Regions from separate parts of the Paenibacillus sp. 2TAB26 genome, predicted to be linked through region 1. Evidence: predicted binding sites of a transcription regulator. Region 1 holds the regulator's gene; the other holds the start of a gene.
The links. The regulator NrdR, encoded in region 1, represses ribonucleotide reductase genes. The targets are predictions, from matches to a motif close to AACACNATATATNGTGTT.
Positions count from the first base shown of each region.

Region 1 (5,418 bases):
CAATTGTGATAGAAGGCCACAATCAATTCCCAGAAAAAGCAGAAGAGATCATTGCGGATGGTCTTGAAAAAGCTCTTAAAGTAGCAAGTAAATTCTAACTAGTAAAACAATTACCACTGAATATGGCAGTATCAACACTTTTATAGTGGTGGTACTGCTTTTTTATTGGCTTTTCTTACTACTTTCCTTCGATGCCCACTCACTTCATTACGTCCGCGCGGACTGAACCTCGGGGTATCGAAATTTTGATTAAACTTTCACAGAAGCTTTTTCAATGATGCACTGCTCAGCGGTAAATTTCGATGCCGTGCTCCTACACTGACGCTTCGTGCGCGCGATCTGCCCCTTGCTAGGCTCCACCAAATAATAAAAAAACCACTTCAACAGAAGTGGTTTGAATGGTTTATTATGGTGGAGCCTAGGGGGATCGAACCCCTGACCTCATCGCTGCCAGCGATGCGCTCTCCCAGCTGAGCTAAGGCCCCAAATGACGACAAGATTGATCTTAGCATAGGGTCGTCAAAACTGTCAATCTTTATCTATCATACCATTGAGCGGGTGTTTGGACAGCAAATTATTGAGCTCCTTCATGAACATATCGATGTCCTTGAATTGGCGATAAACAGATGCGAACCTGACATAAGCTACCTCATCTACAGGATAAAGCTCGTTCATAACGATTCCACCAATATCGCTGCTATCAACCTCGGCATGTGCCGTTGTGCGCAGCTCCTTCTCAACCTCGGATACGATTACCTCTAGGCGCTCCACTGGAACCGGACGCTTCTCGCAGGCGCGGATAAGACCCCGCAATATTTTGTCACGGCTGAACTCTTCACGGCTGCCATCTTTTTTGATGACGATCAGAGGCGTCTCTTCAATCATTTCGAATGTCGTGAAGCGGCGGCTGCACTTTTCGCATTCACGGCGGCGGCGAATGGATTTGTTTTCGTTGGCGGGCCTTGAATCTAATACTTTCGTTCCGGCATAGTCGCAGTATGGGCATTTCATGATGCGTATTGCCTCCTTTCTTAGTCGCTTGAGCCTCAAAAATGGACTCTTCGAAAAAAAATTTTAATTTCCATGTAATTCCTGTAATGAAGTTCAGATTTTTGCACATAATACTTTTACCAACCGCAAGGAGGTGAACATACATGAGCGCATCCCGCAGCAGTAACCAATTGGTAGTGCCACAAGCGACAGCTGCCCTTGACCAAATGAAATATGAAGTTGCTCAAGAGCTAGGCATCGCAATTCCGCAAGACGGATACTACGGCAACATGGCTACAAAAGACGCAGGCTCCATCGGGGGATACATTACCCGTCGCCTAGTGCAAATTGCCGAGCAATCCCTTGCTGGTCAATACAAATAATGATTCATTAAAAGTTGTATGAATAACCGAAGCTTTGGCAGGGCTCGTCCATGAAGAGACGAGCCTCCAAGGCTTCATTTATTTTCGTTATCGTTAAGGATCATCCATTAAAGACTAGGATATAAGTCCTTATACTTATTATAATAGTAAATGACTCGCTGCACATAGTGTCTAGTTTCTCCAAACGGAATTTCTTTAACCGATTCGATTGTTCCATCCCAAGTCCCCGAATCAAGCCACTTGCGAACATTTCCTGGACCCGCGTTGTATGCAGCAATTGCAGCTATCTTATTTTGATCAAATTGTTGATTAAGAGATCTTAAATACCACGCACCAACCTCAATGCTAACGTCTGCACGATTCATTAGCATGTCATCCGTTACGGCTTGAAATCCTGCTTTTTGAACGACCCATGCAGCCGTATCAGGCATAATTTGCATTAAGCCCAGTGCACCCTTCTTCGATTCCTTGCCTGTCTGAAAATTGCTTTCACTGCGAATAATCGCGGCCACTAAATGCGACTCAACGCCATAGTTAGAAGCACTTGCACGAATGTCTTCTTTGTAATGAACCGGATACATCCACTCCGCAAGCCAATCTGATTTGAGAAATAAAATCGTCAATAAACCAAGCAGCAGGACGAGCAGCACCCTTTTCTTTTGGAATACCCTCATGGCATACACTTACTTTTCCAAAATTCATCCAGCTGATGCTGCGTCTCCTCCAGCGATCCGCTGTTATCGATGACCCAATCCGCTTTCAGTCTCTTTTGCTCAATATCCATTTGCAATGCGATGCGCCGGCTTGCTTCTTCCTCAGGCAATTGGTTTCGTTCCATTAAGCGCTTTTTTTGAAGCTCCGCGGGTACATATACGACCAATATGCCCTCGTACAGATGCTCCTGCTTCGTCTCGTATAGCAGCGGCACGTCAACTACTACTAATCGTTCTGGATACTGCTCTGCGTAAGTATGTATGGTTTGCTGCATCCGCGCCCGTATAGCTGGATGGGTTATGGATTCAAGCTTTGCTAGTGATTGTTTATCGCGAAACACAATTTCGCCGAGAGCTTTGCGGTTAAGAGAACCGTCTGTTTCAAGGACAGCTTGTCCAAACGTAGAGGCGATTGCCTCTAATGCTGGTTCCCCGGGAAGTACAACCTCCCTTGCGACTTGATCGGCATCGACCAGCAGCGCACCGCGTTCGACGAGCATGTTTGCGATTGTGCTTTTGCCGCTGGCAATACCGCCGGTTAATCCGATTATCATCCTTTTCACCTCAAATTATAACAGCTTCATGATTCCGATTATGATTAATAATATGCCTGGCAGCATAGCTAATGTCTGCATGCCTTTCCAAGCGGAGAAACGAAAGCCAAAACGGATACCGCCAACAAGAAAAAGCGCACTTGCCGCCGCTATCGTTAAAGCCGTAAGTAAGGAAGGCAATCCGATCAACGCAGCCCCAAGTCCAGCTCCAAATGCATCAAGTGATAATGCAAAGCCAAGCATGACGGCCTCCGATGCAGAGATGGTGCCTGATTTATCGACGTCAGCCGACTGTGGCGTGCGCAAAATCTGAATAACGAGCCCTAGACGCTTCAGCTCTACCATAACGACAAGCGCAGCACTCGCGATCTCTCCGGCATGTGTTTTTGCGCCAGCTTCTGCCGAAGCAGCACTTTCTTGTACTGCGGTTTCTACGTGCTCATGCCTCACATCATCCTGCTGCTGTTTGTTTCGTCTAAGCTGCAATAGCGCCCAGACACCAATCAGCATGAGGACACATGCGCCAATGAGACGCGCAACGAATTCAGACAGGAACGTGGTTATCAATCCGCCAACCTGCATGGACAAATAAATAATAATACCAGAGCAGCAAGCAATAATCAGTATTGACACGATCGGTATGCGGATCCTCCGCAAACCGTAAGTAACGCCAACACCAAAACCGTCTACGCTAACAGCAACAGCAAGAACTAATAGTGAAACTACATGCGCGAACAATGTTTTAGTCCCTCCCCGCACAGCGGCGATCCGGCTTACAAGAAGCTGTAAGTAGACATCCGCCTATTGTTCGTAACACACTTATCATATGCGGGGAGTATTTGACTGTGCATGCTGGTTAACATTTGCTGCAGTTCGTATTATTTTCCTGATGCGTGCAGTGTCTGGCATTTATTGCAAATATGGGTACCTCGGCCGCCAACAACAAATTTATGAATCGGTCTTGAACAGGTTGGACAAGGCTCATCCTTCTTGCCGTATACAAGCAGCTGATGCTGAAACATTCCCATCTCGCCTTGTCCATTAACGTACGATTTAATAGACGAACCGCCTGCTTCAACCGCATTTCCCAGTGTCGAACGTATCGCTTCATAAAGTCGCTTCCATTCGGCCGGCTTCAATGTGCTAGGTGTTCGCTCCGGATGTATACGTGCTTGAAATAAAGCTTCGTCTACATAGATGTTGCCCAAACCGACAATATGCTCTTGATTAAGCAATAGCGGCTTAATCTTAGTCGCGCGTTTCTCGAGTTTCCCGCGAAGCGCTTCTAGCGTAAAGGCTGGCTCAAGCGGCTCTATACCAAGCTTGTTAAGCGGCGGAAGCTCAAGCTCCTGCCCTTCTTGGAATAAATGCATCGTACCGAACTGGCGAACGTCCTTATAACGCAAATCCGTGCCATCTTCGAAATGAAAGATAACATGAGTATGCAGCTCAATCGGCTCTTCCGATGGGAAAACCCCATATCGGCCTTCCATTCGCAAATGCGATACAAGTACGAGCCCGTCCAAGATGATCCGCAAAAACTTGCCGCGTCGCTCAACCGTCTGGATCGTATGTCCGACAAGCGCATCCGCGAACTGTTCAGGTTCTGCTGGACGCTGTATAATACGCGGGAGTCTAACGGTTACTGATTGGATACGTTTTCCCGCTACAAGTTCAATTAATGTTCTTCTAACTGTTTCTACCTCTGGCAATTCAGGCATTTCTCCTCACCTCAACAACCATTATACCCGAAACTGCCCGCCAGTGGGTTACTTTGCTTCATACCAATTGTCACCGAAACTCATATCGGCCTTCAAAGGAACATCAAGTTTGAGCGCTCCAGCCATCACTTCAGGTACAAGCGTCTTCATCAGCTCCAGCTCCTCTTGCGGCACTTCGAACACGAGCTCATCGTGCACCTGCAGCAGCATGCGGCTCTTCAGCTTGCGTTCGCGCAGCGCAGCGTCCATATGGACCATGGCCAGCTTAATAATATCTGCCGCAGTACCTTGAATCGGTGTATTCATCGCTGTACGTTCAGCAAAGGATCGCAAATTGAAATTAGAAGCATTGATGTCATTCAGATAACGCCTGCGCTCAAGCAGTGTGGCCACATACCCGTCGCGCTTCGCTTGCTGAACGATATCGTGCATATATTGGCGAACGCCTTTGAAAACCTCCTTGTAATCCGCAATAAACTTTCCAGCTTCATTACGGGAAATGCCAAGGTTTTGCGATAAGCCAAAATCGCTGATGCCATACACGATGCCGAAGTTGACCGCTTTTGCCGAACGACGCATGTTGGAATCAACCTCCTCGGCAGTTACGCCGAATACATCCATCGCTGTTTTGGTGTGAATATCCATGTCCTTAATGAACGCTTCCTTCATATTCTCATCATCAGCAATATGTGCGAGCACACGAAGCTCAATTTGTGAATAGTCAGCTGCTACGATGGACCAGCCCGGCTCGGACGGTACAAAGGCTTTCCTAATTTGGCGTCCTTCCTCAAGACGAATCGGAATGTTCTGCAGGTTAGGGAACTGACTGCTTAGACGACCGGTAGCTGCAATGGTCTGGCGATAATACGTGTGTATTTTGCCTGTTTCCTTGCGCACCTCTTTAAGCAAGCCCTCTACATAAGTAGATTGCAGCTTCGAGAGCTGACGATAATGCAGGATAAGCGGAATAATCTCGTGATAAGGAGCAAGCTCCTCCAGTACCTCAGCATCCGTCGAATAACCTGTTTTCGTCTTTTTCTTAGCAGGCAGGCCAAGC
Region 1 covers NZ_JBFRGC010000041.1:25-5,442, forward strand. The annotation lists partial or broken gene AB4Z50_RS32380 (FMN-dependent NADH-azoreductase) at 1-98, shown strand, start outside; tRNA gene AB4Z50_RS32385 (tRNA-Ala) at 410-485, opposite strand; gene nrdR (transcriptional regulator NrdR) at 529-1,011, opposite strand; gene AB4Z50_RS32395 (alpha/beta-type small acid-soluble spore protein) at 1,155-1,373, shown strand; gene AB4Z50_RS32400 (lytic transglycosylase domain-containing protein) at 1,481-2,047, opposite strand; gene coaE (dephospho-CoA kinase) at 2,044-2,640, opposite strand; gene AB4Z50_RS32410 (MntP/YtaF family protein) at 2,656-3,378, opposite strand; gene mutM (DNA-formamidopyrimidine glycosylase) at 3,519-4,361, opposite strand; gene polA (DNA polymerase I) at 4,410-5,418, opposite strand, start outside.

Region 2 (5,418 bases), on a different contig from region 1:
AGAAACAATAAGCGTCGACTTCTTCCACGCGGCAAAAGAAGGATGTACAGCTAGTTCTTCAACCCAGCGCTGCGCATGCTGCTGAACAGGCTCATAAATGGTTGTAGGATTAGAAACGGCCGCAGCAGCTTGTGGCTGCAATCCGCCTGCATACAATACAATAGCGGTCAAAACACATGCCGCTGTAAGCTTGATGAATTTTTTTGGCATAATTAATCACCTCCATATCATTGTATAGGACAAGCTTTAAGAAGGCTGTTGCAACCTGTCGCGTAAGGGCGGCCTTGTGACCGCCTTTTTTTGACGTATTGCTGCGGATAACGTCAGATCCATGTCAATCGATACCCTCGAGATGAAAGATGCCGCAGTTAATGGCGGACGCAGTCACCCTAGGCTCATATTGCCATCTGATTTCGGATTGACGCTGAGCGAATTGCTCCTCAATCGCTGGTTTGTTTTCTTCGATTGCATTATTAACAAGCGGCTCGTAGTATCCGTTAATTCGATCAAGCTCTTCCTTCAACCTTGCTGATGCACTCTCAGCCCAGCTGTAATCATAGCTGCGAAGCTTGCGCTCCAGCGTTTGCTCTATGATGCTAAGCGCTTTATTGAAGGAGAGGCCATTTTTGGTGATGTGAATATTTGCAGGCAGGCGAGGCGTAAGCTTGTGCGTAAGCAAGCGATCGTAGAAATGCTCCACACATTGGCCAGTCGCGAGCGAGACACCGTAGCTATGAATTTCTTCGCGCTTGCGATCACAAGCGAACTCTACCCGCATATTGACAGACAGCCATGCGGTGTAAGGGGTCGAGGTAAAGGGATTGTTCGAGCGTTTGTCTGGCTCCTGAAACAAATGGACGAAGCTGCCCTTAGCTTTTGCAGCATCAAATATTTGCTCGAGCTTGCGTGCGCCAAAAAACAAGTCTTCACGCGGAATGCGAACGGGTGCCGCTAAGCTGCCGTGAATGAAGCCTAGCGAACGCCCAAGAGCGGCATTCGCTGCTGTATCTTGCGCGTTCAGCGCAGCATCCTGTTCGGTATTCACGACTTCAATTTTTTTGAGCTCCTCGGCAGCGTCATATTTATTCTTGTCCGTTACAAACAAGAATGTCATCGTCTCTGGTTCTGCGTCGACACGATCGACGAAGCTCCAGTAGTAGGGACGATTCGTAAGTTCACGGTCGGCGTGAGGAGAGAGCTTCACGGTGAAATGGCTTGGTGACTTTTCTAAAATTGAGCATTCGGTAGCTTCTAAATAGCGGTTTACAAATTTGTGCACCTGTTTTTCGTTCAAGGCTGCACCTCCACGGTTTGTCCAAGCGTATCCAAATTCACTAGCAGGTCGGGACTTGTCGGCAGCGGGTTTTCGCCTGTCAGCACCTCTTCACGAATGCGGCTGAGGGAGGAGCCCAAATGATTAATTTTTTGTTTTAAATCCGTATCGTTGCCCGATTCTAGCAGCATTCGAGCAAGTCGCTGCTCCAGCGAGCCATCCCCTTTTTCAAAGCGCTCCAAAATATGATCAAGCTCGCCAATAACAAGCTCGAACAGGTTTATTTTTTCATGCAATAGGTTGACGATATGCTCTTCAATGGTACCGATTGTGCACAGATTGTAGATTTTTACGTCTTCCGTTTGCCCAAGGCGATGCACCCGTCCAATGCGTTGTTCGACTCTCATTGGATTCCAAGGCAGATCGAAATTAATCATGTGGTGGCAAAATTGCAGGTTTATCCCTTCGCCGCCAGCTTCCGTTGCGATGAGGATTTGCGCGCGCCCGCGGAATAAATCCATCATCCAATCCTTTTTCCCGCGGTTCATACCGCCGCGATAAGGGACGGCAATCATATTTTGAGCACGGAAAAACTGCAGCAAATATTCCTGAGTAGCTCTGTATTCAGTGAAAATGATAACCTTGTCATCCATTTCTTTGACAAGCTCCATCGCTTTTTCTGCTTTGGTATTGGCTTTGATATTACGAATTTTCTCTACGAGCTCCCATATTTTTGGACGCATAGGGGAGTCCTCGGACGTTTTCTTAAATAGATTAACAAGCGTTAGAAAAACCGCATCGCGGCTGCTGCATACTTCACGCTGAAGCGTAACGAGTGAAAGCATGCTCGATAAATCGCCGCCGCTTTCTTCATACCGTTCCTTGACGAAGCCCGTCACCGCGTCGTACAGCGCTTTCTCTTCTTCTGAGAGAGTAAGCGGTATATTTTTGACAAAACGTTTCGTGAAATGAATGCCGCCGTCCCCGCGCCGATTCCGAATCATGACGCCAGAGAGTGCTTCCTGCAGCTGATCTTCATTTTTCGGAAGCCGCTTGTCGACAACAAAGTTTGCTGCAAATTCACTTTGACCGCCGAGCTGACCAGGCTTGAGCAGCGTAATGAGATTGAACAGCTCATCCATATCGTTTTGGATAGGGGTAGCCGTAAGGAGCAAGCAATATTTTTTTCGTAAAAGATTAGCAAACTGATAGTTCGTCGTTTTCTTGTTTTTCAGCTTATGTGCTTCATCGATGATGATGATGTCATAATCTGTTCCAAGCACAATCTCGCGATGCGGATCACGCTTTGCGGTATCGATAGAAGCGACAACTACATCATATCCCCATGTATGCTCTTTCTTCTGGGCTACGGCAGAGATGCCGAATTTCTGATTAAGCTCACGCACCCATTGAAGCACAAGGGAAGCGGGGACAAGAATGAGAATACGCTTAGCTAAACCGCGCACAATATATTCTTTGAGCACGAGTCCTGCTTCAATCGTTTTGCCAAGGCCAACCTCATCGGCCAAAATCGCACGGCCGCCCATCTCATGCACCACTTTGCGCGCTGTGCTGATTTGATGTGCCATAGGCTCGAAGGCTGGAAGAGATCGCAAGCATAACAATTCTTCGAAGCTTTCAATTCGTTTCGCTTGCTCGGCCTCCATAGCGAGCTGATATAACGTCCAATCATCCCATGGGCCGCCTTTTGTTAAACGGTTTTGCAGTTCTTCAAACCAAGAGCGGTCATGCTGCAGCTCAACTAAAGGATGAAGCTTGCGAGAAGTAAAGGCGGCAGTGCCTGCTTCACCTGAGGCAGCCTGCGGCGTCGTCTGAAATGTCATCTAGTACAGCTCCTTCCGCAGTAAAAGGGATAAGTTGTTATTAGTATTGCCTTTTCATCTAATATTAATAAGATGCTGCTTAAAAAAGAGGATGGACTAGCAATATAACGAGAGTGGGCATGTAAGCGGACAGGTTTGCTAAATTTCGCCACAAACGAGCATGTGAATCAATATGTAGTATAGTATAATGGTTTTATGACACAATATATTGTGCTAAAAGCATATCTGATCTTACCTATGCCTTCAGCACGTTAGTATGAGGGAGGAAGCAGCTGCGATGGAGATGTCTGGTGGAAATCGGCTTGAGGGCCTTAGTGAAAAAATCTTTTTGGATCGATATGCGTGGAAAAATGCAGATACGAGTAAAACGGCGATCGGCGATATCGTGCTTGTTCTAACGAAGGATGATCCGAAATTCCCTGTCAAGGAAGTCGGAGAAGTTATCGGCCGTGATGGCAGCAAGGTTACCGTAAAGCTTAGAAACGGCGAGCATGTGGAGTCTACAACAGAGAAACTTACGCTTACGATTGAGAAAACGCCTGAGGAAATGTGGGATCGTCTTGCAGATGCGATGGCATCCGTTGAAGATGGATCAGAGAAACAAAAGGAATGGCGAGACAAATTCAGATATTTATTAGATGATTGGAAGCTGGTTCCGGGCGGGAGAATTGCAGCGGGGGCTGGTGCTAGTGAAGAGCTGACGCTATTTAATTGTTATGTCATTCCCTCACCAAAGGATAGCCGCGGAGGCATCATGACAACACTCACGGAGATGACTGAAATTATGGCGCGCGGCGGCGGCGTTGGGATGAATTTATCTTCGCTGCGACCTCGAAGAGCGATAGTTGCAGGCGTGAACGGTTCATCGAGCGGTGCTGTATCATGGGGCGGGCTGTTCAGCTATGCAACGGGACTCATTGAGCAGGGCGGCAGCCGCCGCGGCGCCTTGATGCTTATGATCAATGATTGGCACCCGGACGTATTAGAGTTTATAACGGTCAAACAAACGATGGGTCAAGTGACCAATGCCAATCTGTCGGTATGTATCAGCAACGCGTTTATGCGGGCTGTAAAGGAAGATTTGGAATGGGAGCTCGTATTTCCAGATACCAAAGATATAGAGTATAACGAGCTATGGACCGGCGATCTGGATGCATGGCGCAAGCTAGGCAAAAAGGTTATCCCCTACAAAACGGTGCGCGCTCGTGAAATATGGCAAGCGATTATTGAATCCGCATGGAAGTCAGCCGAGCCAGGCGTTGTCTTTATGGAGTATTATAATCAAATGTCGAACAGCTGGTATTTCAATCCCATTATAAGTACGAACCCTTGCGGTGAACAAGGCTTGCCGGGCTGGGGCGTCTGTAACTTGTCAGCTATAAACCTATCGAAGTTTTATGATGAAGAGAAGCATGACGTTGCTTGGGATGAACTTGCTAAAGTTACACGCTGGTCTGTAAGATTCCTTGATAATGTCATCGACAAAACACCCTATCATTTTGAAGAAAATGAGCGCAATCAGAAGCTTGAGCGGCGTATCGGGCTCGGAACGATGGGACTAGCTGAGCTTATGATTAAGCTGCGCATCCGATATGGCAGCGCAGAGTCATTGGTTTTCCTAGATAAGCTGTATGGATTTATGGCTAGGGAGTCTTATTTGGCGTCTTCGGAAATCGCTGCCGAGAAAGGTTCGTTCCAAGCGTTTGAAGCTGATAAATATGTTCAGAGCGGATTTATGAAGCAATTGATAGCCGAATTTCCGGAGATTGGCGACAATGTGGCCCTGAACGGCATGCGTAATGTGACGGTCATTACACAAGCACCAACAGGAAGCACGGGAACAATGGTCGGAACGTCTACGGGAATCGAGCCTTATTTTGCATTCGAATACTATCGTCAGAGTCGTCTTGGTTTTGATAAACAAGATGTTCCGATTGCAGCGTCTTGGAAGGCGTCTCATCCGGGGGAGGAGCTTCCTGATTATTTTGTAACCTCGATGAGTTTGTCGGCAGAGGATCATATTCGGGTACAGGCGGCTATACAGCGCTGGGTAGACAGCTCTATTTCCAAAACAGCGAATTGCCCGGCAGATTTCACAGTGGAAGAAACAGGAAGATTGTATGAGCTTGCTTTTGAGCTCGGCTGCAAGGGTGTGACGATTTACCGAGATGGCAGTCGTGATGTTCAAGTTCTCTCAACGTCTTCAAAAGAAGAGAAAACAGAAGCATCATTTGATGCGGATTTGGTGGAAGCCGTTGTCCCTGCAGCCGTGCAACCTGAGCAGGAGCTGGATAAGCAGTA
Region 2 covers NZ_JBFRGC010000022.1:70,386-75,803, forward strand. The annotation lists gene AB4Z50_RS23785 (hypothetical protein) at 1-210, opposite strand, end outside; gene AB4Z50_RS23790 (YqhG family protein) at 335-1,294, opposite strand; gene AB4Z50_RS23795 (DEAD/DEAH box helicase) at 1,291-3,117, opposite strand; gene AB4Z50_RS23800 (adenosylcobalamin-dependent ribonucleoside-diphosphate reductase) at 3,395-5,418, shown strand, end outside.
Region 2: a site for NrdR is predicted at 3,315-3,332, ahead of AB4Z50_RS23800 (adenosylcobalamin-dependent ribonucleoside-diphosphate reductase). Genes of this name have one in related genera too.